3 regions of the Pantoea sp. PvP021 genome follow, and region 3 is predicted to be linked to each of the others. Evidence: predicted binding sites of a transcription regulator. Region 3 holds the regulator's gene; each other region holds the start of a gene.
The links. Region 3 encodes LexA, which represses DNA repair genes until DNA is damaged. Its sites were predicted from a motif close to TNCTGTATGTACATACAGNA; they were not measured.

Region 1: a site for LexA is predicted at 1,620-1,639, ahead of mutH (DNA mismatch repair endonuclease MutH). Genes of this name have one in related genera too.
Region 2: a site for LexA is predicted at 5,552-5,571, ahead of umuD (translesion error-prone DNA polymerase V autoproteolytic subunit). Genes of this name have one in related genera too.

Annotation. Positions count from the first base shown of each region.
Region 1 covers NZ_JBSRXX010000003.1:335,787-345,954, reverse strand. The annotation lists gene ptsP (phosphoenolpyruvate--protein phosphotransferase) at 1-646, opposite strand, end outside; gene rppH (RNA pyrophosphohydrolase) at 659-1,186, opposite strand; gene mutH (DNA mismatch repair endonuclease MutH) at 1,871-2,548, shown strand; gene ACVKSX_RS13215 (TerC family protein) at 2,648-3,358, shown strand; gene ACVKSX_RS13210 (YgdI/YgdR family lipoprotein) at 3,477-3,695, shown strand; gene ACVKSX_RS13205 (NADP(H)-dependent aldo-keto reductase) at 3,836-4,876, shown strand; gene ACVKSX_RS13200 (GNAT family N-acetyltransferase) at 4,917-5,369, opposite strand; gene ACVKSX_RS13195 (FCD domain-containing protein) at 5,366-6,139, opposite strand; gene ACVKSX_RS13190 (PTS sugar transporter subunit IIB) at 6,236-6,553, opposite strand; gene ACVKSX_RS13185 (glycoside hydrolase family 1 protein) at 6,569-7,996, opposite strand; gene ACVKSX_RS13180 (PTS sugar transporter subunit IIC) at 7,993-9,351, opposite strand; gene ACVKSX_RS13175 (PTS lactose/cellobiose transporter subunit IIA) at 9,530-9,838, shown strand; gene lysA (diaminopimelate decarboxylase) at 9,871-10,168, opposite strand, start outside.
Region 2 covers NZ_JBSRXX010000001.1:906,274-916,441, reverse strand. The annotation lists gene ACVKSX_RS04195 (helix-turn-helix domain-containing protein) at 1-232, shown strand, start outside; gene ACVKSX_RS04190 (MmcQ/YjbR family DNA-binding protein) at 338-703, opposite strand; gene ACVKSX_RS04185 (UV damage endonuclease UvsE) at 805-1,815, shown strand; gene ACVKSX_RS04180 (glucose 1-dehydrogenase) at 1,808-2,671, opposite strand; gene ACVKSX_RS04175 (manganese catalase family protein) at 2,736-3,584, opposite strand; gene ACVKSX_RS04170 (biofilm development regulator YmgB/AriR family protein) at 3,874-4,131, opposite strand; gene ACVKSX_RS04165 (hypothetical protein) at 4,672-4,896, shown strand; gene ACVKSX_RS04160 (hypothetical protein) at 5,006-5,257, opposite strand; gene umuD (translesion error-prone DNA polymerase V autoproteolytic subunit) at 5,593-6,012, shown strand; gene umuC (translesion error-prone DNA polymerase V subunit UmuC) at 6,015-7,283, shown strand; gene ACVKSX_RS04145 (hypothetical protein) at 7,465-7,710, shown strand; gene ACVKSX_RS04140 (TetR/AcrR family transcriptional regulator) at 7,882-8,496, shown strand; gene ACVKSX_RS04135 (hypothetical protein) at 9,048-9,320, opposite strand; gene ACVKSX_RS04130 (YgdI/YgdR family lipoprotein) at 9,764-9,994, opposite strand; gene ACVKSX_RS04125 (YgdI/YgdR family lipoprotein) at 10,010-10,168, opposite strand, start outside.
Region 3 covers NZ_JBSRXX010000007.1:178,154-188,321, reverse strand. The annotation lists gene ubiA (4-hydroxybenzoate octaprenyltransferase) at 1-406, shown strand, start outside; gene plsB (glycerol-3-phosphate 1-O-acyltransferase PlsB) at 470-2,893, opposite strand; gene ACVKSX_RS17980 (diacylglycerol kinase) at 3,022-3,390, shown strand; gene lexA (transcriptional repressor LexA) at 3,496-4,110, shown strand; gene dinF (MATE family efflux transporter DinF) at 4,211-5,533, shown strand; gene ACVKSX_RS17965 (CsbD family protein) at 5,701-5,913, shown strand; gene zur (zinc uptake transcriptional repressor Zur) at 5,987-6,508, opposite strand; gene ACVKSX_RS17955 (conjugal transfer protein TraF) at 6,958-8,205, shown strand; gene dusA (tRNA dihydrouridine(20/20a) synthase DusA) at 8,313-9,305, shown strand; gene pspG (envelope stress response protein PspG) at 9,485-9,751, shown strand; gene ACVKSX_RS17940 (quinone oxidoreductase) at 9,963-10,168, opposite strand, start outside.

The sequences.
Region 1 (10,168 bases), on a different contig from region 3:
TGGCGAGCGACAGACGCTCACGTTCGCGATGGACATCCAGCGTTGAGGCAGCCGAAACCTGATCGAGCAGTGGCTGCGTCTCATCCACCCAGCCCGGTGCCACCGCCACGCCAGGCGCAGCTGCAATTGCGCGCACCCGCGTCTGCCGGAACTGACCAAACAGCTGAGCCATCTGCGACTGCGACAGCAATGCCGCCATCTGGGTGGCAAGGGTGACCAGAAACGACTCTTCGCTTTCATCAAACTGACGGTGCTCGCGCTGCTGCACCACCAGCACGCCCAGTAACTGGCGACGGCTGATAATCGGCACGCCGAGGAAGGAGCGGTAGCGCTCCTCTTTCACTGCGGGGATATATTTGAAGCTGGGATGACTCTGGGCGTCAGCAAGGTTAATCGGTTCGGCCAGACGGCCCACTAAACCGACGATCCCCTCGTCAAACGCCAGGGTCACGGTGCGGCCACGCGGTTTTTTAAGTCCGCGCGTCGCCATCAGGTAGTAGCAGTGACGATCATGGTCGGCGAGGTAAACGGAACAGACTTCCGTATCCATCGCCAGACAGATCTCATTAACCAGGATGTCGAGTGCTTCATTGAGACGCGGCGCACTCGCCACTTTTTCTACAATTTCGCGCAACTGAGTGAGCATAAAGGGCGTGGCCTATCCTCTCTTACGTCGATGGGCAGGATTATTTCGCTGCCCCGCACTCTCCTGCATAGACATCACCACGCCAGCGAATTCCTTCATCACCCGACGATAAACGTCGCGCTTAAAGGAGACAACCTGACGCACCGGATACCAGAAACTGACCCAGCGCCAGCCATCGAACTCGGGCGTGCTGCTGTGCTGCACATTGATATCCGCGTCATTACACATTAACTGCAGAAGAAACCACTTTTGTTTCTGGCCGATACATACCGGCTTTGTGTCCCAACGCACCAAACGTTTTGGCAACTTGTAACGTAACCAGTTACGGGTAGAAGCAAGTATTCGAACATCTTTCCGGTGTAATCCGACCTCTTCGAACAGTTCGCGATACATCGCCTGTTCTGCGGTTTCACCGGGATTGATGCCTCCCTGAGGAAATTGCCAGGAGTGCTGTCCAAAGCGCCTGGCCCATAACACTTGTCCCTGCCGGTTACAGATTACGATACCAACATTCGGGCGGTAGCCATCATCATCGATCACCGGACTACCTCAAAGCAAAATTTGAATGAGCTGATTGTTTCACACTCCTTACAGGCGGTAAACCACTGGATTCATGGGGGGTTAAGCCATCATCGCCGGGATAACTCACAGAAAATGGCAAAGTTATAAACAATGACCGAGAAAAAGATCGATCTTATTCACCTTTTCTGTGGATAGCTTTGTGCAGAACGCGGGAGTTATCTGAATAACCTTTTCCGTGCACGCTGAAGAGCCAAAAAGAACCAGCAACACATCCGTTTGATTTTTAATGATATTAAATCAAAAACCTTACCAGTAAATCTTTTATAAACAGTGAATATTTTCATGGTAACTGACAATTGCTTAAAATATAAGCACACTGCTTTTTATCCACAGATAATCGCTCAGGGTTAGGCCAGAGCGGCGAAATTATGGCCAGATCGTGAAAAGTCAAGGCTGTAAATGGAACCAGTACCGCACTCAGACGGTGGTTATCCCATTTTTCTGTGGATAACCGGGCTGGAGATCCTGTTCATTGTTGCGGGTAAGCTGGGATAACCCTGAAGCACCTGGGGCGGCGAGCGTGCAATCCGCTAAAAAAAGCACGATCTATCATGTTATTATCGATCCCTGACGCGGATTATTTATGTGAGAAACGTGACTCACCCGCTGCTGTACAAATTTTAATCATTGCGAGTATTCACCATGAGTTACCAGCCAGGACCACCTGAAGATGAAGCCAGCCTGCTGGCACGCGCGCAGGATTTAGCCGGTTTAACCCTGGAAACCCTGGCCGCGCGCGCCGGTCTGCTCATGCCTGCGGATCTCAAACGCGACAAGGGCTGGGTCGGCATGCTGCTGGAGTGGCATCTTGGTGCCAGCGCAGGCAGCAAAGCGGAGCAGGACTTTGCCCATCTGGGTATCGAATTGAAAACTATCCCGATTGATGCGCAGGGTAAACCGCTGGAAACCACCTTTGTCTGTGTGGCACCTCTGACCGGCAACAGCGGCGTGACCTGGCTCACCAGCCATGTGCGCCACAAGCTGGCGCGGGTATTGTGGATCCCGGTTGAAGGCGGGCGTGAGATTCCGCTGCGGGAACGCCGTGTCGGCGCGCCGCTGTTATGGAGCCCCGATGCGGAAGAAGATGAGATGCTGCGGCAGGACTGGGAAGAGCTGATGGATATGATTGTGCTGGGTCGCGTAGAGCAGATTACCGCGCGACATGGTGCCTGGCTGCAAATCCGGCCCAAAGCCGCCAATAGCAAAGCGCTGACAGAAGGAATCGGCGATCAGGGCCAGCCAATCATGACGCTGCCGCGCGGTTTCTACCTGAAGAAAAGCTTCACCGGGCCCCTGCTGGCGCGTCATTTTCTCCTCTGAACGTCGCCACCCGCGTTGATGTGTCGCAATTTTGTGGGAGATCGGCGAAATGAATGCGTATAATCGCCGTTTACTTTTCGTTTAGGATTAAATGTCGGTATGTTTGAGTGGATTTCCGATCCCAACGCCTGGCTGGCGCTGGGCACCCTGACCATCCTTGAGGTGGTGCTGGGTATTGATAACATCATTTTCCTGTCGCTGGTGGTCGCTAAACTGCCAAAACACCAGCAAGCCAGCGCACGTCGCATTGGTCTGATGGGCGCGATGCTGATGCGTCTTGGCCTGCTGGCTTCTATCGCGTGGGTAGCCCGTCTGACTAACCCGCTCTTTACGCTGATGGATCATGCGTTCTCGGCGCGCGATCTGATTCTGCTGTTTGGCGGACTGTTCCTGCTGTGGAAATCGAGCATGGAGATCCATGAAACGATCGAAGGCAGCGAAGGCGAACACAACACCCGCGTCCATTCCTTCCTGGGTGCGATTGTGCAGATCATGATGCTCGACATTATTTTCAGCCTCGACTCGGTGATCACGGCCATCGGCCTCTCCGATCATCTGTTCATTATGATGGCGGCGGTGGTTATTGCCGTGCTGATGATGATGTTCGCTGCGCGCGCGATCGGTGAGTTTGTTGACCGCCATCCGTCAGTGAAAATGCTGGCTCTCTCTTTCCTGATTCTGGTCGGTTTCACCCTGATCCTGGAGAGTTTTGCGGTCCACGTACCAAAAGGTTACATTTATTTCGCTATGTTCTTCTCAATGGCGGTTGAGTGTCTTAACCTGATGCGCAGTAAGAAAAAGCACGCCTGATAAAGTCAAGGGCGAGCCTGCTCGCCCGGTTATTTTCAGATTCATACGATTAACCCTGCCGGCAAAACCATTTATTACTACACTGTTTGCACTTGACCATTTGTGAGGATTAGGCGTGATGAAAGGGTTGGCAGGAGTAGCACTGGTGATGGTAACCGCCGCATTTTTAAGTGGATGCAGTTCTGATTATGTCATGGCGACCAAAGATGGCCGGATGATCATGACCGAAGGCAAGCCGAGCATTGATAAAGAGACCGGCCTGGTGGAGTACACTGACCAGACGGGTCATATGGTGCAGATTAACAGCGATGAGGTTTCTACGATCATTGAACGTTAAGTGCCCGATTTAATCACCTGCCACCGATTCCCGGCTGGCAGGTGATTTCCCCGACTTTTCCCCCTTCCTTCCCCGCCATTGCTCGCGCTATAGTCCCTGAGGACACAACATTCCATTCCATAAAGAAAAGGAAGCTGGCAATGCACTATCATCGTATTCCCCACAGCACGCTGGAAGTGAGTCAGCTGGGGTTGGGCACCATGACGTTTGGCGAACAGAACAGCGAAGCCGACGCCCATGCTCAACTGGATTTAGCTATCCGTTCCGGCATCAACTTTATTGATACTGCCGAGATGTATCCGGTGCCCCCGCGTCCGGAAACCCAGGGTCTGACCGAACAATATATTGGCAGCTGGCTTAAACAGCGCGGCAGCCGCGACAAAATCATTCTTGCCAGTAAAGTGGCCGGGCCTTCACGTGGCAATGATGCGTCGATTCGCCCGGATATGGCGCTGGACCGTAAAAACATCCGCGCAGCACTCGATGCCAGCCTGAAACGCCTGAATACTGACTACCTTGACCTCTACCAGCTGCACTGGCCACAGCGTCAGACCAACTATTTTGGCAAGCTTGGCTATCAGTACAGCGAAACCACTGCTCAGGTGACGCTGCTGGAGACGCTGGAAGCGCTGACCGAACAGGTGCGCGCTGGTAAGATCCGCTATATCGGGGTGTCGAACGAAACCGCGTGGGGCGTGATGCGCTATCTGCAGCTGGCGGAGAAGCATGAGCTGCCGCGCATTATCAGCATTCAGAATCCCTACAGCCTGCTGAACCGCAGCTTTGAAGTGGGTCTGGCCGAAATCAGCCAGCATGAAGGCGTAGAGCTGCTGGCGTATTCCAGCCTGGCGTTTGGAACGCTGAGCGGCAAATACCTGAATGGCGCGCAGCCTGCGGGCGCACGCAACACGTTGTTCAGCCGCTTTACCCGCTACAGCGGTGAGCAGTCACAAAAGGCGATTGCCGAATATGTGGCACTGGCTCAGCAGCATCAGATTGACCCGTCGCAGATGGCCCTGGCCTATGTGCGTCAGCAGCCGTTTGTGGCCAGCACGCTGCTGGGCGCCACCACGCCTGAACAGTTGCAGATCAATATCGACAGCTTCAATCTGACCTTAAATGCAGAGATCCTGGAAGGCATTGAGGCGATCCACCGTCGTTATACCTATCCGGCTCCCTGAGCGCTCTGTTGCCAGCTGCCGCGATGGCGGCTGGCATCTCTTACAGGTCGCGATAATAGAGTTTTACCGGCTTAGCGGGATACTCCAGCGCTTCACCCTGTGGCAGCCAGCCATAACGTTCGTAGTAACCCTCAAACGTTGACCATAACCACAACTGTGGATAGCCCCGTGCCTGTGCATAGGCGATGACATGCTGCTGCAGCGCTTGACTGACACCTTTGCCGCGCACCGACTCATCAACATAGAGCGCCGCCAGCCAGGGGAAAAGATCCTGACGGCTGATCAGGTCGCAGCGCCAGAATCCCACCGTGCCGACTGCCCTGCCCGCCTCCACGGCAACGAAAGTCACCGGAAAATCAGCACCGATAAGGCTGCTGTTCACCACACTGGCAAAGAACGCCCGGCTGGTGGCTTCACCAAATGCGCGCCACTGCCAGTCGATGATCTGATCGGCAAATTGGGGGGCATCGCTGAGCGATACAATCTCAATCACATCAGTTTCCCCTGAAAGATCGGGACTGAATCAAACAGGTAGCCATCAAAGTCAGGCGCATCGGCGTCGGAAAGCTCCAGCAGCGTATTCTTGACGTTCTCAAGGTGCTGCCAGGTGGATTGCCAGGCCCCCATCACATCACGCCGACGCAGAGCAGCCAGGATTGTCTGGTGATCGCCGAGCCACTTCAGGCGATAGGCGCGGGTTTCAAACTGCGGGCGCAGCTGCTGCCAGAGCGGGCTACTGTCATGATGTCGCCAGATGCTGGTGACGGTATCGAGCAGCATCTGATTCTGACTGGCACCCGCCAGCAGCAGATGAAACAACTTGTCGTTGTCCTGACTGCTGTCGTTGGCGGCGATAGCACGCTGCTCCTGTTCCAGCGTTCGGCGCAGATTTTCGATGTCCGCTTTGGTCGCCATTTTTGCGGCAAAGGCTGCAATATTGCTCTCCAGCAACTGACGTGCCTGTAGCATTTCAAACGGGCCAACGTCGCTGCGGAAGAAGGCCTCTTCTTCATCATCACTGGCGGAAGGAATACGCATCACATAGACGCCGGAGCTCTGGCGGATATCCACCGTACCTTCCAGCTCCAGCATCAATAATGCCTCGCGCACGATGGTCCGGCTGACGCCCCAGGTTTCAGCCAGCTGACGTTCAGGCGGCAGGCGCGATCCCACCGGATAGTGCCCGTCACAGATCTGCTGACGCAGGTGCTGACCAATTTCCTGATACTGCTTTTTTTCTTGCGGCGCTTCGGCTTTGTCCACACTGTCACCCTTTGCAATCAATGCGCTAACGGCATTGCCGCGGTTCCCTGCGCGACAATGCCCGCGAACCGGAGAGGCTGGCTCGCAAACTGGGGCTCAGTGTATCAAAGCCAGCGCCTGATCGAGTACCTTTGCACCATTCAGCGTGCCGTAAGCAACCGTATCGATCACCGCGATGGGCAACTGATAGCTGTCGGTAAGTTTTCTGTTTTCTTCCAGTTTGAAGCGCACCTGTGGCCCGAGCAGCACGACCACCACCTCGTTGCCGTAGTTTTGCAGCTCTTCACGCAGGTTTTGCTCCGGAATGGCGTAGATCTGAAATGCCAGACCGCGCGCGGCAGCCTCCTTTTCCATCCGCGTCACCACCATTGAGGTCGACATGCCCGCAGCACAGGCCAGAACAATTCGTTTCATGCTCGTTTCCTCGCGTTATTTCGGCTCATCATCAAGCCACAGGGTAAATTGCTGCGTGTCGCGCAGCGTACGGAACCAGTGGGCAGATTTCTTCATACGGCGCTGACGCTGCTTATCTAAGTCGATTTCGATAAGACCATAGCGATTTTTAAAGGCATTCATTGGCGAGACATTGTCGGTAAACGCCCACAGCATATAGCCCTGACAGTTAATCCCCGCCTGACTGGCGCGTATCGCCTGATGCAGGTGCTCGCTGATAAACGCGATGCGGTAATCGTCCTGAATCTCCCCGTCGGCATTTTTGAACTGCGCTTCGTTCTCAATTCCCATACCGCTTTCAGCCACAAACCACGGGATATTGCCGTACTCATCGCGCATCCGCTGCGCCATATCCCAGATAATTTCAGGCTGAATTTCCCAGCCGCGTGAAGGGTTCATCCGTCGCCCCGGCAGTTCAAAGTGTTCGTAATACCAGGCGGGATGAAAGGGTGTCTCGGGATGCCAGGCGCGGGACGGTGCCTTCACGCGATGCGGATAGTAGAGATTAAGCCCGACTTCATCGACGGTATTGGCGGCAATAATCGCCAGCTCTTCCGGGGTGGTTTCCCACTCAATCTGATGCTTATCAAGCAGCGCCAGCAGCTCCGCCGGATACTCGCCTTTAATGGCGGGGTCGAGAAACACCCGGTTGTAGAACAGGTCATAAATATGCGCCGCCTTCTGGTCGTGCGGGGCTGACGATCGCGGATAGGTGACTTCCGGATTGAGTATGGTACCAATGCGACCGGCATAGCCTGCCGCGCGGAACAGCTGCACTACCCGGGCGGTAGCAAGATTTTTGTGGTGGTTCCACTGCATCCATTTATGGGTGTTCTGCTCATAAGGCCAGCGCAGCGCGTCAAGATAGACGCGGGTCTGCACCACAATCGGCTCGTTAAACACAAACCAGCGCGTGACCCGACCGGCATAGCGTTTAAACACCTGTTCGACATAACGGATAAACAGTTCAACCACATGCTTTGACTGCCAGCCGCCATACTGGTCCAGCAGCGTGGCGGGCAGCTCGTAATGCTCCAGACAGAGCATCAGTTCTATGCCCTGGCGCTGCATTTCATCAATCAGCCGGTCATAGTAAGCCGCGTATTCCTCATCGACCGTAGCGGTTTCGTAATCGATCAGGAAACGCGACCAGTTGATCGAAGTGCGGTAGTGGGTCAGCCCGCTGGCCTTCATTAGCGCCACATCCTCACTAAAGCGGTTGATAAAGTCGGTGGCAACCGCCGGGCCGTAGCCGTTGTGCCAGACGTGACGATCCTGCTGATACCAGGCGTCAGGCCAGGAGTCCTGCCCCGCTTTTTTTCCGCTCCAGCCTTCCGTCTGCCAGGCGGAGGCAGCAGCTCCCAGAATGAAATTTTCAGGTATGTGGACAGTCTGACGACTCATAACACCTCCGTTCGGTTAGGGTTCAGCTCAGGTTGCAGGCTCTTTGCTTCCGCTGCTTCTGCTGCATCCGCGCGGCGGGCTGCGACTTTCACAAATGGCAGATAGATAAGTACTGACACCAGAATGCAGACGATCTGCGTCACCACCGCACCCATCGATCCGGCCGTTGACAGCCAGGCATTGATAATCGGAGGCGTGGTCCATGGCACCATCACCACGGCTTTCCCGGCAAATCCCATCACCGTAGCGAAGTAACCGATAGAACCTGTCACTAGCGGTGTGATGATGAAAGGGATAGCCAGTATCGGGTTAAGCATAATCGGCATACCAAATATAACCGGCTCGTTGATATTGAAAATGCCTGGCCCGAACGACAGTTTGGCGATTTCACGCATCTCTTTGCGTCGTGTTGCCAGCATCACGGCGGTGAGCAGCCCGATGGTCAGGCCGGAGCCGCCGATGCTCATATAAACATCCCAGAACGGCATGGTGATGATGTTCGGTGCCTCTTTTCCCTGCTCAAAAGCGGTCATGTTGACCATAATCGCGCCAAGCAACAGCGGCTCACGGATCGGCTTCACCATCTGGTTGCCGTGAATACCAATCACCCAGAACAGCTGGGCGACGAACATCAGAATCAGAATGCCCCACAGGCTCTGCACCACCGACTCCAGCGGCTGCTGCACCACCTGGTATACCGCGTCGTAAAGGTACATGCCGGTGACGCGATGGAAGATAAAGCCAAAGGTCGCTATCAGCGTCACGGTGATGATTGAGGGGATGAGCGCGGAGAAAGAGGCGGCCACATTGGGCGGCACGGTGTCGGGCATTTTGATTTTCAGCCGCTCAACCTGTTCGAGGCGGCAGTAGATCTCTACCGACAGAATGGCGATAAACATGCCGAGAAACAGGCTTTTGGTATCGGAGAATTGTTTGGCCAGCACGTCGGTGACCAGGTGCATCTGCCCATCGACCATCATCTGTAAGGTGGTCGGCGTTACGGATACAAAGCAGATGATCGCCAGCAGGCCGGGAAACAGCGTTTTTATACCGTTGATGCGCCCAAGCTCAATACCAATCAGGAACACCGCACCAATGTTGAGAAAGCTGAGCGTGGCGTAATTGATACTGCTGGTGATGGGCTTGAGGTCAGCTAAAAAAGCCAGGGCGGCAAAGCTGGCAAGGCCATTTTTGCTGTCCAGCACCATGTTAGAGATCAATACCGAGAAGGCGCCAACAATGATCACCGGCATCAGGGTAATGAACGAGGCTTTAATCGCCATGATGTAGCGATAACTGTTAAAGCGGGTGGCAAAGCTGCCCAGGGAATCGATAAGGCGGTCCTGTAGAGACATGATCAACCCTCAGAGATGTAAGATCGGTATTCCTGTAATCGTCGTGGTCTTCCCTGTTAGTGGCATACCAAAATGACGAATATCCTCGGTTTTTTCTGTGACGAACCTCCCGGAAACGTTTATTGGCATTCCAGTATGATTAAAACGGCCAATTTGGCATACCAATAGCGGAGGCGTTATGGATTACGAACAGACCATGATGGAATTGCTGATCAATGCAGGGGAAGCCCGTTCGTCGGCGATGATGGCGATTCAGTGTGCGCGCAAACGCGACTGGACCGGGGCTGACGCGGCGCTGGCAGCTTCAGATACCGCGGCAAAAGCGGCACATAAAATTCAGACCGCGTTGATTGGTGCAGACGAGGGAAGCGGAAAATTGCCGGTCACGCTGATTCTGGTGCATGCGCAGGATCATCTGATGAATGCAATGCTGTGCCGCGAGCTGGCAGAGGAGCTGGTCATGCTGCGCAAAGAGATCTATGGCTGACAGGCGGCGCGCCGGCCGCCTGAGCGAGGTGATTAGCTGATTTCCAGTGCCAGTAGCGACTCAATAGTCTGCGCGCGGCGGATCTCGCGCGGCTGGCCCTGCTCAAACAGCACTTCCGGGATCAGCGGACGGCTGTTGTAGTTAGAGGACATGGATGCACCGTAAGCACCGGTGTCGTGGAACACCAGGTAATCGCCAACCTTTGCCGCCGGAATCGCGCGTGGTTCGACCATGCCGCCCTCCAGCTGGGTAAAGACATCACCCGATTCGCACAGCGGGCCAGCGACCACGGTGTCGATAGTCTGCTGCTCATCAATGGCCCGCTCATCG
Region 2 (10,168 bases), on a different contig from region 3:
TCCGGCTGTTCGCGAACATTACGAGGCAGAAGTTCGGGCAGAGCACCTGCGCGAGCAGTTAGCCAAATGGCGGGAAAGCGCCGGAATGACCAGCGCTCAGGTCGCGGAGGCGCTCGGTGTCAGCCCGTCGGCAGTGTCACGCACCGAGCGTCGCGCAGATAAAGCCACAGTTGAAACACTCGCCCGCTATGCCCGTGCCTGTGGCGTTGAAAATCCCCAGATCTCTCTTTGATTGAGAGATGATGGCAGGTGCCAGAACAATGCTGGCCCTGCTATTTATCTTGCCTGCTATCAAGCAAACTTTCTTTCCGGTGCACACGTATCCCCTCCACGGGTTTTATCCCACCCAGGCCGGGCGGCGCGAGGCGGGTATACCTTTAACCACACGCTGATACGAATCCTCAACCAGCTGCTGAATCAAGCCAGGCGAGAGGTCGTCACCGGGATAGACCGTGATCCAGTGACGTTTATTCATATGATAACCGGCGGTGATCGAGGGATAGATCACCCGGTGCAGCTCCGCCTGCTGCGGTTCGCATTTCAGGGTGATAATCGGCACACCCCGCAGTTCGGTCAGCAGTAAAAACACTTTTCCACACACTTTATAGACCTGATGTTCCGGCCCGAATGGATAGCTGCATTCAGCGGCGGGCAGCCGCTCAGCCGCTTCAATGGCGATGCGCTGGATCTCATGGCCCTGCATAGTGAGTCTCCCTGTAATTATTCAGCCTGAGTCTGCGGCCCGCGACTGGCTGGTCGCCAGGGGCCTGTTACACTTCTGATAAGCATAAATCAGGAGCAGACATGAAATTAGGCTTTGCATGTAAGTATCTCAACAGCGATGGCAAACAGTTTTTCCCGCTTCGCGCCACCACCCGTAAACGGTTTCTGAGTTTATCGCACGATGAACGTCATCAGCTGATCTATGAGATTACCGTCACTAACCTCAACAATCTCTACCTGACGCTTGAGCATCTGGCCACCTTACCTGAGCCACTCAGGATGATGCGTATTGGCAGCGATCTGTTACCGCTCTATACGGTCCCCGAGGCCACGCCACTGTTTACCGCATTTCTGCCCGAACTCTATCCGCTCTTTGCCCGCTGTGGCGAGCTGGCGCGGGCGCATCACATCCGGCTCTCATTCCATCCAGGACAATATACCGTGCTCGCCTCCGATAATCCCGATGTGGTGGTGCGCGCGCTGGAGGATGTGGAGTATCACACGCTCTGCGCCTGTCTGATGGGATATGGCAAGACCTTCCAGGATTTTAAAATCAACATTCATATGAACGGCAAGGCGGGATTCGACGGCTTCAAACGGTCGTTTAATCAGCTCAGCCCGGAAGCGCGGCGGATGCTGACGGTGGAGAATGATGAGATCTCCTGCTCGCTGGATGACGTGCTGCAGGCAGCGCCGCTCTGTCCGGTGGTGCTGGATATTCACCATCACTGGGTAAAAGAGAGTGAGTTTATTCAGCCGGATGACGCGCGTGTTGCCAGAGTGATCGAATCCTGGCGCGGCGTGCGGCCGGTGCTGCACTATTCGATTTCGCAGGAGGGGATGATTCCGCAGGAGGGCTGGCCCGATCAGCAGCAGCTGGGCGTGAGCAAAAGCAAGCTGCGGGCGCACTCTGACTACTTCTTTAATCCGACGCTGAATACGTGGGCACTGTCGTTTCAGGATTTCGATATCATGTGCGAAGTGAAAATGAAGAATCTGGCGCGGGAACAACTCTATCAGTGGGGGATAACGCAGAAGCTGATAGCTAATCCCCTGGCCGAAGAGACCAGGGAATCGGCGAACGTTAAATAATGGCCACACCGCCCGTCACGGCGATGGTCGCACCTGAAATGTAGCTGGCTTCATCACTGGCCAGCATCACATAGGTTGCAGCCAGTTCTGCAGGCTGACCGGCACGCTGCAGCGGCACTTCGCTGCCAAAGTTCTTCACCTGTTCAACCGGCATGGTCGACGGGATCAGTGGCGTCCAGATGGGGCCAGGCGCGACCGCATTGGCACGGATACCTTTTTCAGCCAGTAAGGCTGCCAGGCCGCCAGAGAAATTAACGATGGCGGCTTTGGTGGCGGAGTAGGCGAGCAGCTTCGGTTTCGGCTGGTCAGCATTGATCGAGGCCGTATTAATGATCGATCCACCAGCAGGCATATGCCGTGTTGCCGCTTTAGTGATGTAAAACATCGCGTAAAGGTTGGTCTTCATGGTCCGGTCAAACTCTTCGTCGCTGATCTCATCCAGCGATTCGCGCGTCATCTGATACGCCGCGTTGTTCACCAGAATATTAATCTCACCAAAGGCTTCGACGGCTTTATCGACCAGGGCGTTGCAGTGTGACGCCTCGGTAATATCGCCAGGCACCAGAACCGCTTTCTGTCCCGCTTCTTCAACCAGCCGGGCGGTATCCTGCGCATCCTCATGTTCATCAAGATAAGAGATCAGGACATCGGCCCCTTCCCGGGCAAAGGCAATGGCGACGGCCCGGCCAATGCCGGAGTCGCCACCGGTAATAATGGCTTTCTTACCCGCCAGACGGCCTGAACCCTGATAACTCTCTTCGCCGTGATCGGGCTGAGGCTGCATAGCCGCGGTAGTGCCAGGCCAGGTCTGCTGCTGTTCGGCAAAAGGGGGTTGTGGACGCTGAGTGGATGACATGACTATTCCTCCGTCAAAAGGTGGGACAAGCCTGTCAGGGCATCAAACCCTGACAGGCGAGTCATTACAGTTTCGGTGGTGTGACGCCGTCAATCTGCTCTGACTGCGCACCCGAACCGGGACGGGCATTGCCGAGCAGCGGCTCATCACCCAGAATATCTGGCTGCTGTTTCGCGCTGAACTGACCATGGCCATCGTAAGCCGGGCCACTGCTCCAGCGACCTTCCGGCAGCGGTTTCTCCAGCGAGGTATTCAGACAGTAGTAAGAGTGCTCCTGCGCCTCATGCTCCTGCGGGAAGCTGTTCGGGATCGGCAGCGACGCGTTCAGTCCGCCCATCTCTTCGATCACCGCCAGCCACTGCTGCTGGTGCATAGTGTCACGGGCGATCAGGAAGGAGAGGAAGTCCTTCATGCCCTTGTCTTCCGTCATATTGTAGAGCCGGGTAGCCAGTACGCGGCCCGTGGCTTCTGCGGTGACGTTAGCCAGCATATCGGCCGCCACGTTGCCGGACGCATAGATATGACTCATATCAAAAGGCATGCCGTTGGCGTTAACCGGCATCGCAGCCAGACCGGAAGAGAGGATATGGCGCGGGTTCATTCCACCCAGAATTGCATTAACTACCGGATCTTTCGCTGACGCTTCCTGGTAAGAGAGCGGGGCGCCTTCAAGGTTAAGCGCCACGGCGTAGCCCAGCATTTCGATATGGCTCAGCTCTTCGGTAGCGGTCGAGATCAGCAGATCACGAATCCGCACATCACCGCGCGCGCCCATCGCCTGGAAAAAGTATTGCATCGCTACACGAATCTCACCTTCGACGCCGCCGATGGCCTGCTGGAGCAGCATGGCAAATTCTGGATCGGGTTTCTCTACACGAACCGGGAATTGAAGTTTTGATGAATGATGAAACATGATTATTTTCCTCGTCTGCGTTTGCAGTGGATGCAGAAAAAGCCTGGACACAGATATCGGATAAATAAAGCGAAACGACAGCAATTAACCGGAATTTCAGGTTGAATAAATGGCGAAAACGGTGTTTTCCGGAGCTATATCTGGTCCGGTGGGGCAGGCAATCTTAGCGGTGTGAAGGGGACAAGTGATTCAGAGCAGGAGGAATAAAAAAAGCCCCATAACAGGGGCTGATTCCGGACGGGAAAAGCATCCATGCTAATTCGCGTTCCCTCATAACAGACACAGATTTTTAGCTGTCGCTGGTCGCCGAAGCGCGCTGCAGAACATGTTCAAGCGCCTGACGGTAAATATCCTGCTTAACCACGTCACGCTCACTCTCCAGGCGGTGAATCAGGCCCAGCACAATGTCTTTATCGGAGACATGGGTTTTCGCATGGGCAAGTTCGGCATGGACTGCGGCGATAACCTGTTTTTCAGTGGTCAGCGCTGTGCCAGAGTTCATGAAGTAATCAGAAATCTGAGACTCTGTATTCATCGTTGTTTGCATGTCAGGCCTCATAAGAAATGGGGGGAAGAATGCGTCGATTCAGATCCGGTCACCGGCTGACGCAAAAAAAAATGCATCTGAAGGTGGAAATCCACAACACCTTCAGATGCGGTGCAAAGCACCTTTCGTTACAAGTGATTTAACATCACGAGACAAAGTTATACAAGAATCGCAAAGTTGTACAATGAAATTTGACAAAATTTAACTGGTCGGTGGTGTATGTAAAAAGCATGTTTAAAATGAAAAAAGAGGTTTTCGATGGTTAATTGAATAAATACAGTGAGTTGGTGAGGTTTTCAGAGGGGTGGCGATTTTCAGGCCAGCAGGCTGGGGATTGTGCTGACGACACATCAACGCGTTAAAATCGCTTTTTTCCGCAGATTTCAGCCAAAGTTGTACAGGTTTCAACGCTGGAAAAGTGGCGGGTGCGATTGTGCTGCTGCAATCCTGGCCGTCTGACAGGCCATGCCGCATAATTCACTTCCCACGCCTGATGCAGAAGGCTAAGGTTGACCCCTTATTTATCACAAGGAAATGATCATGGTTCACGACTATTTCGCAATTCCGCCTGCGGGCATGACTCAGGAACAACATAAACGTTCGGTCGCCGTGGCTGCTGCTCTGTCAGTGGCAAAGGAGTCCGTCAGCGCCTCCACCTCTGCAACCGGCTCAAAAACCGCCTGGGATCTGCAGGCCGTGGCGAATGAAGTTGCTAATCTGGCCGACGCGATTCAGGATGCGCTGGAGAGTGACAGCGAGGTGTAAACACTAACCGGTATCGTCTGAGGCTGCTGCGGAGGCGATGCAGGACAGGGCGGTGGCAGCGTTCAGGAGCCGATAAAGTCCGGCAATCGGACGCTGCCGGAAAATCCGCTTATTCCATTGCGGGTGGCTCATATTTAATATACTGACGCAGGGCATCATGGATAGCCTGGTTATTGCCCTCTTCCAGACCGCGTTCGGCATACTCTTTCGCCAGCGCCGCCAGTACATCGTCAAACTTCCCTTTGTAATTGAGATTATTCAGCGCAATTTGCTGACCGAGTATCGCTTTTAATACCGTAGTCTCAACCCTTAACTGCGCAACTGCCTCTTCCAGATGTTTGATTCGATCGTCGTCTGCCATAATCCCTCCATGCTTAAAAAAGCAGAATAACCAGCCCGCCCGTAATATTCAAACCTCTCCGAATGCCAGAGAAGCGTTGTCAGATTTTCCTTAAGTAAAAATAATCAGCCGGTGAATTTATAAGATTCTTTACTGTAAGAAGAAATCGACGCTATTCCGGCGATGCGGCGAAAGTAACCCGTTTCCGCTTACTCTGACGGCAATGCGAAAAAACGTTTAAAAAAAAGTGCATTACCATCAACCCTTTCGCTTAAAGATGTTCCATGTCACTTGATTAAAAGGGGGATTAGCTATTACTGTGTTTATATACAGTAATCTGAAAAAGGAGCGAAATTATGGAATTCATTAAACCTGCGGACATTCGTGCCGTTATGCCTTTACCGCTATATATCGAACGTGTGCCGTGCGGGTTTCCATCCCCGGCGCAGGATTATGTCGAACAACGTATTGATCTCAATGCGCTGATGGTCCAGCACCCCAGCGCCACCTATTTTGTCCGGGTCAGCGGCGAGTCAATGATTGAGGCGGGCATCAATGATGGTGACATGCTGGTGGTCGACAGTTCACTCACCGCCTCACACGGCGATATTGTGGTCGCCGCGGTCGAAGGTGAATTCACCGTTAAACGTCTCCAGCTTCATCCCTGCCTGCAACTGATGCCGATGAATACCAAATTTAAACCGATCGCTATCCAGACCGAAGATGCGCTGGAGGTGTTTGGCGTTGTGACCTTTGTTATTAAAGCGACCCACTGACCATGTTCGCGCTGGTCGACGTAAACAGCTTTTACGCGTCGTGTGAGACCGTTTTCCGGCCTGATCTTAAAGGTAAACCGGTAGTAGTGCTGTCGAACAACGACGGCTGCGTGATTGCGCGCAGCGCCGAGGCAAAGAAAGTCGGCATCAAAATGGGCGCGCCCTATTTTAAGATGCGTGAAGAACTAACGCGTCACGCGGTGCAGGTCTTCAGCTCAAATTATGCGCTCTACGCCGACATGAGCCATCGGGTGATGACCATACTGGAAGAGATGGCGCCGTCGGTGGAGATCTACTCGATCGACGAGGCGTTTATGGATCTCACCGGCGTGCAGAACTGTATGGCGCTGGAGACCTTTGGTCGCCAGGTCAGAGAACGAATAGGCAAAGAGACCCATCTGACCGTGGGCGTCGGCATTGCACAGACCAAAACGCTGGCCAAGCTGGCGAATTTTGCGGCCAAAAAGTGGAGCAAAACCGGCGGCATTGTCGACCTGTCGGACCCTGAACGACAAAAAAAGCTGCTGGCGCTGATTGATGTGGCGGAAGTCTGGGGCGTGGGTCATCGGATCGGCAAACGGCTCAACGCCATGGGCGTCATGACGGCGAAAGATCTGGCCGATCAAAGCACCGAGGCCATCCGCAAACAGTTCAGCGTCGTGCTGGAGCGCACTGTCAGAGAGCTGCGTGGCGAATCCTGCCTGGAGCTGGAGTCAGTGACGCCGGTAAAACAGCAAATCATGTGTTCGCGCTCGTTTGGCAGCCGTATCTCCGACTACGATCAGATGCGCGAGGCTGTCTGCGCGTATGCCGAGCGCGCGGCGGAGAAGCTGCGCCGTGAGAATCAATATTGCCGTCAGGTAGGGGTATTTGTGCGCACCAGTCCGCATGCGACTGACGAACCCTTTTATGGCAATCAGTCGATGGAGCAACTGCTGATTCCGACGCAGGACACACGCGACATCATCAGAGTTGCAATGGCGTGCCTGGATAACATCTGGATTGAGGGACATCGCTATATGAAGGCGGGCATCGTGCTGGGGGATTTTTTCAGCCAGGGCGTGGCTCAGTTTGATCTGTTTGACGAACATCAGCCACGCCGCAATAGCGAAGAGCTGATGAAGCTGATCGACACAGTCAATAAGCTCGGCAGCGGGAAGCTGTGGTTTGCCGGGCAGGGGATCAACAAAGCCTGGTCGATGAAACGCGAGATGCTGTCGCCTGCCTATACCACCCGGATAACCGATCTGCCTGTGGTTGCGCTTAAGTGAAGGCTGACCCGATGTTCCTCTGCTGCTGAAGCCGCGGCCTCTGCTAAAAGCTTTTTTTATCACGCGATTAAAGTGGCAGGAAGTTATGCTTTGCCTGACCCGGTGAGTAGTTTTTCATCGGGTATTTTAAGCAAATTACCAGGTAAATATAATGGATTTCAGGCAGTTTGAAGCCAGAGTGATGCTCTGGCCCGCAATACATTTCACAGCAATCATAAAATCCCGCCATCATGACGAATATGAGATTTATGCGATCGACGATAACAGCAATATAAAAACCCGACTCTTTCTCTGTTTTGCTGACAATGAAAACCACGCCAGCCTGCTTATTAAGCAATTTACGTTATGGCTGATAAAAATAAACGCGCTGAAGCGCAGCCAGCAGCGGGAAAAAGGCCGCACAGAGACAACATCCTTATCTGAATGAATCGCGTCCGGCTTGCACCGCAGACCAGACTGCGGCGAATCATACTAACGCGTCCGGGAAATAACGGGCCGTCTGCGCGTGACGGGTGGCGGACGGCCTGGCTTGTTACCCGCGCCTGGGATAGAATCGCCATTGATTTTGACAGCAACACACCTCCCCAGGCCGGTAACAATGACCACGACAGCCACAACGTATAAAAACAAAGAGCGGGGACGCCCCAGAGAGTTCGGGATCGAACAGGCTCTGGATCACGCCATGATCGTTTTCCGGCAAAAAGGGTATCACGCGGCCTCAATGAACGATCTGGGTGAGGCGATGCATCTCTCCGCAGGCAGCATCTATAAGGCGTTTAAAGATAAGCGCTCGCTCTTCCTGCTGGTATTCGAACGCTATCTGTTGCTAAGAAATAGTGAGTTGCACCGTCGTCTGGCACCCTGTGCCAGCGGGCGGGGGAAAATAACCGAGCTACTGCAATTCTACCTGGATTCGGCGCGTGCCACAGAGGGGCGTTGCGGCTGTCTGGTCGTCTCCAGCGCGATTGCGCTGCAGACGATGGATCAGCCACTCGCGCAGCGCATTGATGAGGTCGTTCAGCGTAATCAGCGCTTCCTGGTCTCGCTGCTGGAGCTGGGGCAACAGGATGGATCTATCGATAACACGCTGGACAGCGAGGCAGCAGCCGGTTTAATTCTCTGTATTGCTTTTGGATTGCGGGTGGCAGGTAAGGTCAGCGATGTGACTAACGAAGAAAAGACGCTGGCGCTGGCATTGAAAGTACTGGGGTAACCTGCTAAGGCTGCTCAATCAGTAAACAGACTTCCCGGACCGGGGCTTCCAGACAGAGAAATTCTGCACTTTCCTTTCCCCTCATCTGATTATGTGCCAGGCTTTCACGCTTTATCCTGTAGCGAAGAAAATTAAGGCGCGTTTCGTGAAAACCTCAATCTTACTGACACTTGTGGCAGCCATTGGCTGTTCTGTTTTTGCTGCCCGTGGTGGGTTTGAAACCCCTACAGCGAAACATCCAAAAACGCTGCAGGTGACTGAAAACGGGGAGCCGCTGACGCGCTGACCGTGAAGACAGGTGGGGAGAAGCCGACGAGGACCGGTTAACGACCAGATGGCCGGCCGATGAGTGCAGAGCAATAGCACTCATCAATCTGCGTGGAAGCCGTTTCAGGCCGATACAGGAGCCGGGTGCAGAGCGTTGCAATTCACGTTCTGGTCACGTTCTGGCCGACATGCACTATTCCACTGCCACGCTGTCCCTGCTTCTCTGGCTGAGAGGCCAGGCGCGTGCCCGGCACCCAAAATAAACAGCAATGACCCGCACATAACTAACGATAATCTTTAAGGGAAACCGGTGCCTGCCCGGTTTCGACCAGCCAGTTTAATTCGGCACGGTCGCGCGTTGAGGATTCGATAAAACCTTTGAGCCAGTTGCGCGCATCGGCAATCTGCGTGACCCGCTCATCGTTGCGCTCCTGTTCGGCCATTTCGCTCAACTGGCGAATCAGTGCTACCAGCGTAATCTCCTGTTCGTCAAAAGCCAGATTAATTGCAGCTTCACCAAGAATCATATGACCCGTTGTTTTGTCGTGATAAACCATCTGCACCCTCCTGATTAAGTAGCGATATAAAGAGTCTAGTTAAAGGCGCTCTGGACTAAAAGGTGGGAAACAGCAGGGCGCTATGATTAAAATTTACCGAAAATAAAGTGAACCTTTAATCGAGGCGGTAAACCACTCATATCAAAGCATAAAAACAGGCTGAGGTTTTTTGTGAGAAATAAGATGAACTATTATGCTGGTTAAAAAAGCTGGGAGTTGCCGGAAATTCAGATAAGGGCGGAACAGCGCATTTCGTTATCAGATTATTATCTGCACCACTATCCGCACGGTTGCCTGCCATATTATGGCCAAGCCGTAGCGGATATTTCTGATTTATAAACCACCGGGGAATAAAACCAGGACTGTGCACCACTTCGTGCCAGGCGCAGACAAAAATAAAGCCGCCCATGGGCGGCTTTATTCATCGGGCAACAGCGATCGGATTATTTCTTCGGTACTTCAGAGACCGCTTTAACGTCCGCTTTATTAATCTGCTGCTTCACGCCATTTGCATCGGTATAAGCCAGCAGGCCGGCATCCGATTCAGAAGGCTTGCCATCACTAATAATGGTGCGTCCATCGTTAGTCTGAATCGCATAACTGGTACGGGTGCAGCCGGTTAATACGGTCATACCAATCAATGCGGCGAGAGGTAAAATCAGCGCTTTTTTCATCTTATTCACCTTATATTAGTTGTCGAGTTCACTCATATTACTGATCTCATTACGATTGATCTGCTCAGTTTTTCCTGTCTGAGCATCGCGGTAAGAAACCAGACCAGTATCTGAATCAATCTGCGGTTTGCCATCGGTGACAATCGTGCGGCCATCGGTGGTCTTAATCGACTG
Region 3 (10,168 bases):
AGTTAGTGAGTCCTTACCTCTGGTCTGCTGGCTGGTATTCATCGCCAACATCTGCTGGACAGTCGCCTATGACACTCAGTATGCGATGGTGGATCGGGATGATGACCTGAAGATTGGCGTGAAGTCGACCGCGATTCTCTTTGGCCGTTTCGACAAGCTGATCATTGGTCTGCTGCAACTGGCGACGCTGCTACTGATGGCGCTGGTTGGCCTCATGCTGCATCTGAACAGCGCCTTCTACTGGACGCTATTACTGGCCGCCGCGCTGTTTGTTTATCAACAGAAGCTGATCGCCGGACGCGAGCGGCAACCCTGTTTCCAGGCTTTTCTCAATAATAACTATGTCGGGATGGTGCTGTTCCTCGGTGTGCTGATGAATACTCCGCCGTTCAGCCAGCTGTTCTGACAGGGGATTCAGGCACAAAAAAGGCGACCTCATGAGGTCGCCTTTTTACTATGCGCGTTGGGGTCAGTCGTGCGCCACAGCGGTTTCAATCGTCATACGGACATCGCTGGTGACCAGGTCTGCCAGCATATGCCAGGTCGCCAGAGTCTGCGCAACATCGGCATCACCGCTGTCGCTGATATACCCTTCATCGCGCAGGGTCAGGACCAGTGAGGTAAAGACCGCTTTGTCGAAGAATTCCGGAGCATTGATACCGTGCAGCACCGACAGACGCTGTGCCAGCGTCCGGCTCTCTTTCTCCAGCGTGCCGCGGTTAATCGTCGGCTTGGCGCTGAGAATGGAGAACGTAATGGCATAGCGCTGCAGTGTTTCACGCACACCGGCGGCCAGCAGTTGCAGTGTGCGATAGCGCGCTGAGGAAAAGCGCAATTCGCCGGCTTCGAGCGTAATCAGGCCCTGACGCGCCAGCTCCTGACTCAGTTCGGTCAGCAGTTGCGGCAGTTCATCGGTCTGCCAGCGCAGGAACAGCTCACTCTTCAGCATTGGGTAGATCAGGCTCACCTGACGCAGCAGTTCTGCTTCGCTCAGCGTCTGATGTTGCTGAACAATGGCGGCAATCAGCGACGGCATCACCAGCATGTGATGAATATTGTTGCGATAGTAGGTCATCAGTACCGCCTGCTCACGCGGCAGAATGATGATGTCGCCAATGCTGTCCTTTTCACTCTCAAACTTATTCATACCCATGGCGTGATCCAGCAGCGCTTCCGCTGAAAGATCGGGTACGGTCGCATTTGGCGAGTAAGGTACGTTGCGCAGCAACTGGGTGTAGCACTCCAGTTGTTCAATCAGCTGTTCACGGGTTAGTGAGCGCTGACGTGACGCCAGCAGGGCGGTGACACAGAGGTTCATGGCGTTAGCCGCGCCCGCTTCATTGATACGCACCATCAGGCTGGCAGCAATATCGTTGACGGTCGGTGTTAACCAACTGGGACGCTGCGGCTCAATCGGATCGATGGCATCGCGCCATTCCGGCACCCGCTTGTTGAGATAGTTGACCAGCGGCAGGGGTTCGCCAAAGTTCACGTAACCCTGACCGAGATTGCGCAGCTTGCGTAAGCCGCGCACCATCTGCATGAAGCCCTCTTTCTCTTTCGCCGCGCCGCGCAGTTCTTTAGCGTAAGTGCCCACTTCCATCACGTGCTCATAGCCGATGTAAATCGGCACCAGCGTGATGGGGCGATTTCCGCCGCGCAGCATCGCCTGCAGCGTCATGGCTAAGGTGCCGGTTTTAGGGTCCAGCAGGCGACCGGTTCGTGAACGGCCTCCTTCGACAAAGTACTCAACCGAATAGCCGCGGGTGAACAGCTCGCCGAGATATTCGCGGAATACCGTGGCGTAGAGCTTGTTGCCTTTAAAGGTACGACGAATAAAGAAAGCGCCCAGGCGACGGAAAATCGGGCCGGCTGGCCAGAAGTTGAGATTGATACCGGCTGCGATGTGCGGCGGCACCAGACCCTGATGATAGAGCACATAGGAGAGCAGCAGATAATCCATGTGGCTGCGATGGCACGGCACATAGACAATCTCGTGGCCATCCTGCGCCAGCTGGCGAACTTTTTCTCCGCCATTGACGTTGATGCCCTGATAGAGCCGACTCCAGAGCCAGCCCATCACGCGGTCAGTTACGCGGATGGCTTCATAGGAGAAGTTTGCCGCAATCTCCTCCATCATCTCGACGGCATTCTGCTGCGCTTTCTCATGGGAGATTTTTTTGCTGCGAGCTTCATCTTCTACTGCTTTTTCAATCGCTTTGGATTGCAGCAGACGAGTAAACAGATCCTGACGCGCCGGCAAGCGCGGGCCAATCGCCGCCAGCCGCTGGCGGGCAAAATGAATGCGCGCCACACGAGCCAGCTTCTGGGCGATCGACTGATCCGTACCGTGTTCAGTTGCCATGCGGCGCAGCGACACTGTCGGCGAGAAGCGGACAAAACTGTCGCGCCCGTGCCAGATCACCGCAAAAAACTTCTGCACCCCGTTCAGCACCCGCAGGTGTGGCGTTGCTTCGCCCTGGACTTCACGTCCTGGTGCGCGGCCAAACATCACCGTGACCGGCAGCATCTGAATATCCAGCTTAGGGTTATTGCGATGCAGGTCCAGGTAATCGTGAAAAATTTTCACGGATTCAACGCTGGGCACAAAATAGGGGAAGACGCGAGGGCCATTGTGGATAAAGACATGGCGCGGCAGCAGAGAACCATCAATCTCCAGCGGAGTGAGCGGGTCGGGCAGATGATGCCGCAGACACTGTGCGCGTAAAGTCAGTAAGTCGGCCTTCGAATCGTAAGGCAAAACATACATAATAGGTCGGGTCGGATCCAGACCATGTTCAGACACGGGATCGGCCGGAATGGCCTTACTTTTTACCAAAAACGACAGTGGTAAATTAAGCAGTTTGTAATAGAGTTTACGCCAACCTGACATAGACAACATGAAGCCTCTTGTTAGCAAAGCGCCGCAAGCATACCAGAAAGCGCAGCGAAGATCTGTGGTGGTGCCAATTGCACGCAGCCCAGACATTGACGTCAATCCGATGAAAGGGTTCCCACATCATGGCAAATAATGCCACCGGACTTATCAGAATAGTAAAAGCTGCAGGTTACTCATGGCAGGGACTGCGTGCCGCCTGGCAACATGAAGCGGCGTTTCGGCAGGAAGCGCTGGCTGCGCTGGCTGCTATTGTTATCGCGTGCTGGCTGGATGTCGATGTGGTCTCCCGCATCCTCATGATTGGGGCGGTGGTGCTGGTGGTCATTGTTGAAATCCTCAATAGCGCCATTGAAGCAGTGGTCGACCGCATCGGTCAGGAGCATCATCCGCTGGCGGGCCGGGCAAAAGACATGGGCTCGGCGGCGGTGTTGATCAGCATCTTACTGGCACTCTTCGTCTGGATCGCGCTGCTCTGGACACATTTGCGATAAGCCTTCCATAACGCGTCTGAGGGCGCGTTTTCCCTGACAATCGGTTTCCATTTCACCAATACCTGTATATACTCACAGCGACTGTATAAACAACCAGGGGGCGGGATGAAAGCATTAACCAGCAGGCAGCAGCAGGTCTATGACCTGATTCGCGACCATATTTCTTCAACGGGCATGCCGCCTACGCGTGCCGAAATCGCCGCGCAGCTGGGCTTCCGTTCGCCGAACGCGGCAGAAGAGCATCTGAAAGCGCTGGCGCGCAAAGGCGTCATCGAGATCGTTTCCGGTGCATCGCGCGGCATTCGACTGTTAATGGAAGAAGAAGCCTCAGAAGGGCTACCGCTGATTGGCCGGGTTGCTGCCGGTGAGCCGATCATGGCGCAGGAACATATCGAAACCCACTACAAGGTCGATCCGGGCCTGTTTAAGCCGTCTGCTGACTTCCTGCTGCGCGTCAGCGGAATGTCGATGAAAGATATCGGGATTATGGATGGCGACCTGCTCGCGGTGCATAAAACCCAGGATGTGCGTAACGGCCAGGTTGTGGTTGCCCGCATTGATGATGAAGTCACCGTTAAGCGCTGGAAAAAGCAGGGTGCTATCGTGCATCTGCTGCCGGAAAACAGCGATTTTGACCCGATTGTCGTCGATACCCGTGCGCAGTCACTGACCATAGAAGGTCTGGCTGTTGGCGTGGTGCGCAACGGCGAGTGGCTCTGATTCTTCTGCCAGCGTGCATTCGCCTTCTCTGATGCTATTCTGTCTGCCCTAATTTTGTCGCTGCCTCTTTTGCGCAGCGACACTGAGCACGGAACGGCGAATGCGCTTTATTACGGCAACCGATAAAAATCTCTGGCGGCTTGCGCTGCCGATGATCCTTTCAAATATCACCGTTCCCTTACTGGGAGTGGTCGATACTGCAGTAATTGGTCATCTCGACAGCCCTGTCTATCTTGGCGGGGTTGCGGTCGGGACTACAGTGACCAGCTTCCTCTTTATGCTGCTGCTTTTCCTTCGAATGAGTACCACTGGCCTTACGGCGCAGGCATTTGGCGCTGGCGATAAAATGGCGCTGGCACGCGCGCTGACTCAGCCGCTGATCATTGCGCTGCTGGCGGGCGTACTGTTCATCGCTTTGCGTTATCCGATTATTCAGCTGTCGACCCATCTGGTTGGCGGCAATCCCGATGTACTCGAACAGGCGGCACTGTTTATTCAGATTCGCTGGCTCAGTGCGCCTGCCACGCTGGCAAACCTGGTCATTCTGGGCTGGCTGCTGGGCGTGCAGTATGCACGCGCGCCGGTGATCCTGCTGGTGGTGGGCAACCTGGTTAACATCGTGCTCGATCTCTGGCTGGTGATGGGGCTGCACTGGGGTGTCGCGGGGGCGGCAACCGCCACGGCGCTGGCGGAATACATTACGCTGGTTGTCGGCAGCATCATGGTCTGGCGGGTGTTAAAACTGCGCGGAATTACGCTTAGCCTGTTGAAGCAGAGTTGGCGCGGTGACAGCGGCCGGCTGCTGCGACTGAACCGGGACATCATGCTGCGCTCTCTGATGCTGCAGCTCTGCTTCGCCTCGCTGACCGTACTGGGTGCCCGGCTGGGTCCGGATGTGGTGGCGGTTAACGCAGTATTACTGATGTTCATCACTTTTACGGCTTACGCGCTGGATGGCTTTGCCTATGCGGTTGAAGCTTTTGCGGGTGAGGCGCATGGTGCAAAAGATGGCAGCAAGCTCCTGCGCGTCTGGCACTCTGCCTGTCGGCAGGCGGTGGTGGTGGCGCTATTCTTCTCGCTAATCTATGCCATTTTTGGCCCGCAGATCGTTACCCTGCTGACCTCTCTTCAGTCACTCCAGCAGACAGCGGACCGCTATCTGGTCTGGCAGATGATAATGCCGCTGATCGGCGTCTGGTGTTATCTGCTGGATGGCATGTTCATCGGAGCGACGCGCGGGCGTGAGATGCGTAACAGCATGGTAGTTGCCGCAGCAGGCTATTTTCTGACGCTGCTTAGCGTACCGGTGTTAGGTAACCATGGTCTGTGGCTGGCGGTCACGGTTTTCCTGGCGCTGCGCGGCCTGTCGCTGTGGCTCATCTGGCGTAAGCACTGGCGTCAGAACAGCTGGTTTGATGCATGAGTCAGCAGTGGCTGCACGCAAGCCGATACGGATTATTCTGTATTATTCCACGGTTAATAAATTGGCTACTACAATTAACTCTATGCAGCGCAGTTAACCAGCGCTTTGTATCGTTATTTTGTTAAGTAGCAAGATAATCATTAAAACCCGAGGATTGGAGGTCTGCCATGAATAAAGACGAAGCAAGCGGCAACTGGAAGCAGTTCAAAGGCAAAATGAAAGAGAAATGGGGCAAGCTGACCGACGATGATATGCAGGTTATCGAAGGTAAACGCGATCAGCTGGTCGGCAAAATCCAGGAGCGTTACGGCTCTACGAAAGATGAAGCCGAGCGCGAAGTAACCGCCTGGGAAGGTCAGAACAAAGATCACCGCTGGTAATCAGACAATAGCTTGATAATCAGCTGAATGCGTTCCGGTGGGCCCTCACCGGAACCGCACAAGGATGTGCCGATTACCCGCGTTTCCCCCGCTTTTTACCCTCATCCTGATGGTCATGCTCGCAGCTTTCATGGTGCGTACAGGCTTCAACCGCAGCACAATTTTCACATAAACCATGCGCTTCAATCACGCTGTGGCGTAATGCAAACTGCGCTTCACCTGCCAGACCAGCAATAATCTTCTCTACGCCCTGCGCCTGCTTCTCTGTAACGGCGGCACAGCGGTCACAGACCAGCATCACCGATGTATGTGCTGGTGCCTCAAAATGGTGACACATGACGTAGCTGTTGTTGGATTCCACCCGATGAATGAAACCCTGCTCCAGCAGGAAATCGAGCGCCCGGTAAACCGTGGGAGGCTTGGCCTGCGGCTCGCTGACCCGGAGTTGATCCAGCAGATCGTAGGCGCTGATCGAGCCAGGCTGCTCGGCCATCAGGCGCAACACTTCAGCACGCTGCGAAGTCAGACGCACACCGCGCTGCAGGCACATCTTTTCGGCCTGAATCAAAATTTGCTGCGACGTCATGTTTGTCATGAAAATTCTCCGCTGGATAAGTGATGTTATTTTATCACACATAGTTTCGCGGCGCTGAGGTTGGTTTTCGTCTGAAAAACAGCATCATTTGCCTGATAAAGCAGCAGAATCAGAATTTAAGCCGTCTTCTATCTCAAATCTGACGACAAATCAGATCCATTCCGAATCAACCTGAAGCGGAATTTGTTGGCATTTTGCTTTGCATCTCACTGAGTTAAGAAGTAATGTTCAGAAAGACTTAAGAAAAGTCTGGCATTATTTGAAATATCCCAATGCAGTTTGAACAATTACAACGGTTTTTTGATTGGAAAACGTCCAATCCTTTGAATTAAGACACTGTTTCCTTTGAATTCACAGCAATAACGCGTTAGCCAGGGTTCACAATAGGGCTAACAAACTATTCAGTCATTGAATGTTTCAATGGCAATTTCTCAGGTGATGGCAGGCAAATGGTGAAAAAATCCGCTCAACGTTCAGCGCTAATCTACACAGCTGTAACGACCGCGCTTTTCCTTTCTTCTTCCGCCATGGCGGCAGGGACCTGGTATGATGCACGTAATGACGCCATGGGCGGCACCGGCGTAGCATCTTCTCTTTATGGCTCCGCAGTGCTGGCGAACCCGGCATTAATGACGCGCGCCAAACCCGACGATAGCGTCAGCATTATTTTTCCCTCAGCGGGCATTCAGGTGACTGACAAAGATAAGCTGATAGATAAAGTGGATGATATTACCGACACCGTGGACCGTTACCGCACGGTGCTGGGTAACCTCACACCAGCAGATTTCTTCCGTGCTAACTCTGAATTGCGCGCGGCCTCAGGTGATGTGGCAAATAAGCTAAGCGATTTGCGCGGTAACAAAGCAGACGGTTCTGCCGGCGCGGCCGTGGCCGTTACCATCCCCAACGACACTCTGCCTTTCGCCTTTATTACTAAGGCCTACGGTACAGCGCACGTCCGCGCTAACGTGGTACAGAGTGATATTGACTACCTGCGCAGTATAGAAAACGGGGCGTTTCCTCGTCCTGGCGATCAAAATAACCTGCGCTCCAGCGCGAATGGCTTAGCGGCGCTGGTCACCGATTATGGTGTTGCGGTGGCGCATGAGTTCACCATCGCTGGTCAGCCAGTATCGGTAGGCGTTACACCGAAAGTGCAGAAAACCTGGCTCTATAACTACACCGCCAGTATTTACAACTACGACAAAAGTGACATCAATAACAGCCAGTATCGCAGCACCGACACCGGCTTTAACGTTGATGCCGGTCTGGCGACCACCTTTGCTGAAAACTGGACGCTGGGTGTAACCGGACAGAACCTGGTTTCACGCGATCTGCAGACCAAAGAGGTCAATGGTTTCCGCGACACCTACCAGATCCGCCCGCTGGTCACCACCGGTCTGGCCTGGGATAAAGGTCCGTTTACCGTGACGGGCGATGTGGATCTGACTGAAACCAAACGCTTCAAAACTCAGGATAACAGCCAGTATGCGGCAGTGGGCGCGGAATACCGCGTACTTGACTGGCTGCAGCTGCGTGCAGGTTATCGTGCGGACATGCGTTCTAACGACGAAAATGTCGCTACGGCCGGTTTTGGTCTGTCACCGTTTAACAAAGCCGTACATCTGGATCTGGCGGGCTCTGTAGGTGCTAACAACACCTGGGGCGCGATGATGCAGCTGGGCTTTAACTTCTAAGCGCGTTATTCAGACTGTTCGGGGGCGGGCGATGCACTATCGCCCGCCCTTGTGTTATCCTTGCACAGAATTCCATCACCCCTTAATTACCGGATTGCCTGCGCTTCATGCCTAATTTCTCTTCGCAACGTTTCTCTATCGCCCCTATGCTCGACTGGACCGATCGTCACTGTCGCTATTTTCATCGCCAGCTGACCGGTGACACGCTGCTCTACACCGAAATGGTGACCACGGGCGCAATCATTCATGGCAAAGGGGATTACCTGGCTTACAGTGAGGCTGAGCATCCGGTCGCGTTGCAGCTTGGCGGTAGCGATCCGGCGGCACTGGCGCAGTGCGCGAAGCTGGCAGAGCAGCGCGGCTACGATGAAGTGAATCTTAATGTCGGCTGTCCCTCTGATCGGGTGCAGAATGGCCGTTTCGGCGCCTGCCTGATGGCCGAGGCGAATCTGGTCGCAGATGCCGTTAAAGCGATGCGCGACGTGGTTTCAATTCCGGTCACTGTGAAAACCCGCATTGGTATCGATGAGCTGGACAGCTATGAATTCCTGACCGATTTTATTGGCACGGTGGCGGGACGCGGTGAGTGTGAGACATTTATCATTCATGCGCGTAAAGCCTGGCTCTCCGGCCTCAGCCCGAAAGAGAACCGCGAGATTCCACCGCTGGATTATCCCCGCGTCTATCAGCTGAAACGCGATTTTCCGCAACTGACCATTGCCCTCAATGGCGGCGTGAAAACGCTGGAAGAGGCACTGACCCATCTGCAACACCTTGACGGCGTGATGATGGGACGTGAAGCCTACCAAAACCCCGGCATTCTGGCGCAGGTCGATCAGACATTGTTTGGTCGTCAGCATCCGGCGGCGAACCCGGTTGAAGTGGTGCGCGCCATGTATCCCTATATTGAAGCGGAACTGGCGAAGGGGACGTATCTGGGACATGTCACGCGCCATATGCTGGGTCTGTTCCAGGGGATTCCGGGCGCCCGCCAGTGGCGACGCCACCTGAGTGAAAATGCCCACAAACCCGGTGCCGATGTCCGTGTGCTGGAGGCGGCGCTTGCGCTGGTCGCCGATAAAATCCCGCAGGCAGCCTGACGCCTCATCTGAACCCGAAAAAACCAGCTCTGTTTGCTGGTTTTTTTACGCCACTATGTGGTTTTTCTCACCAGGTTGCGCTCTTCTGTTTATCTCTTATCAGAATAAAATCAATGAGTTAACTGTTGGCACGTTTTTTGTAATAGCTATAACAATCAATCTCAAAAAGGAGCGCTGACGTGGAAATTTTATTCGTATTAGGGTTTTTCCTGATGCTGTTGCTGACCGGCGTTTCGCTGTTAGGCGTGCTGGCGGCACTGGTGGTCGCAACCATCGTGATGTTTGTCGGTGGACTGTTTGCAATTGTTATTAAAGTGTTGCCGTGGCTGGTGCTGGCGGTGATTGCGGTCTGGCTGCATCGTGCCTTTTTTGGCGACAGCGATGAGCGAGCACGTCGCAAGCTGCGGCGTAAGATCAACAGGTTAGACCGCAAAGGCTGGCGCTAAATGCGGTGAAGATCACAGTGTGAGAGATTGGTCGGGGCTGATCTGCAATTAAACATATTTTTTACTTATGTTTTCTGGCAGGATGCCTGTCGTCAAATCGATGTGCCATCGACTCGACACGAATTCATCGCCGCTGTCCCTACACCAGCGCGAACAAAAAATAAAAAAAAGAGAAGGGCTTCCCGCGGGAAGCCCTTTTTGTTGCTCACTATTATGGAATTAAGAGACAGGATCCCTGCGTGGCGCGGCTCTCCAGCATCTGGTGCGCTTTGCTGGCCTCTTTCAGCGCAAACTTCTGCTGCTCCGGCACATCAACTTTAATTGCGCCGCTCGCCAGCAGCGAGAAAAGCTCGGCACTGGCGGTTTCCAGCTCCTGACGGTTGGTGATATAGCCAAACAGTGAAGGGCGGGTCACAA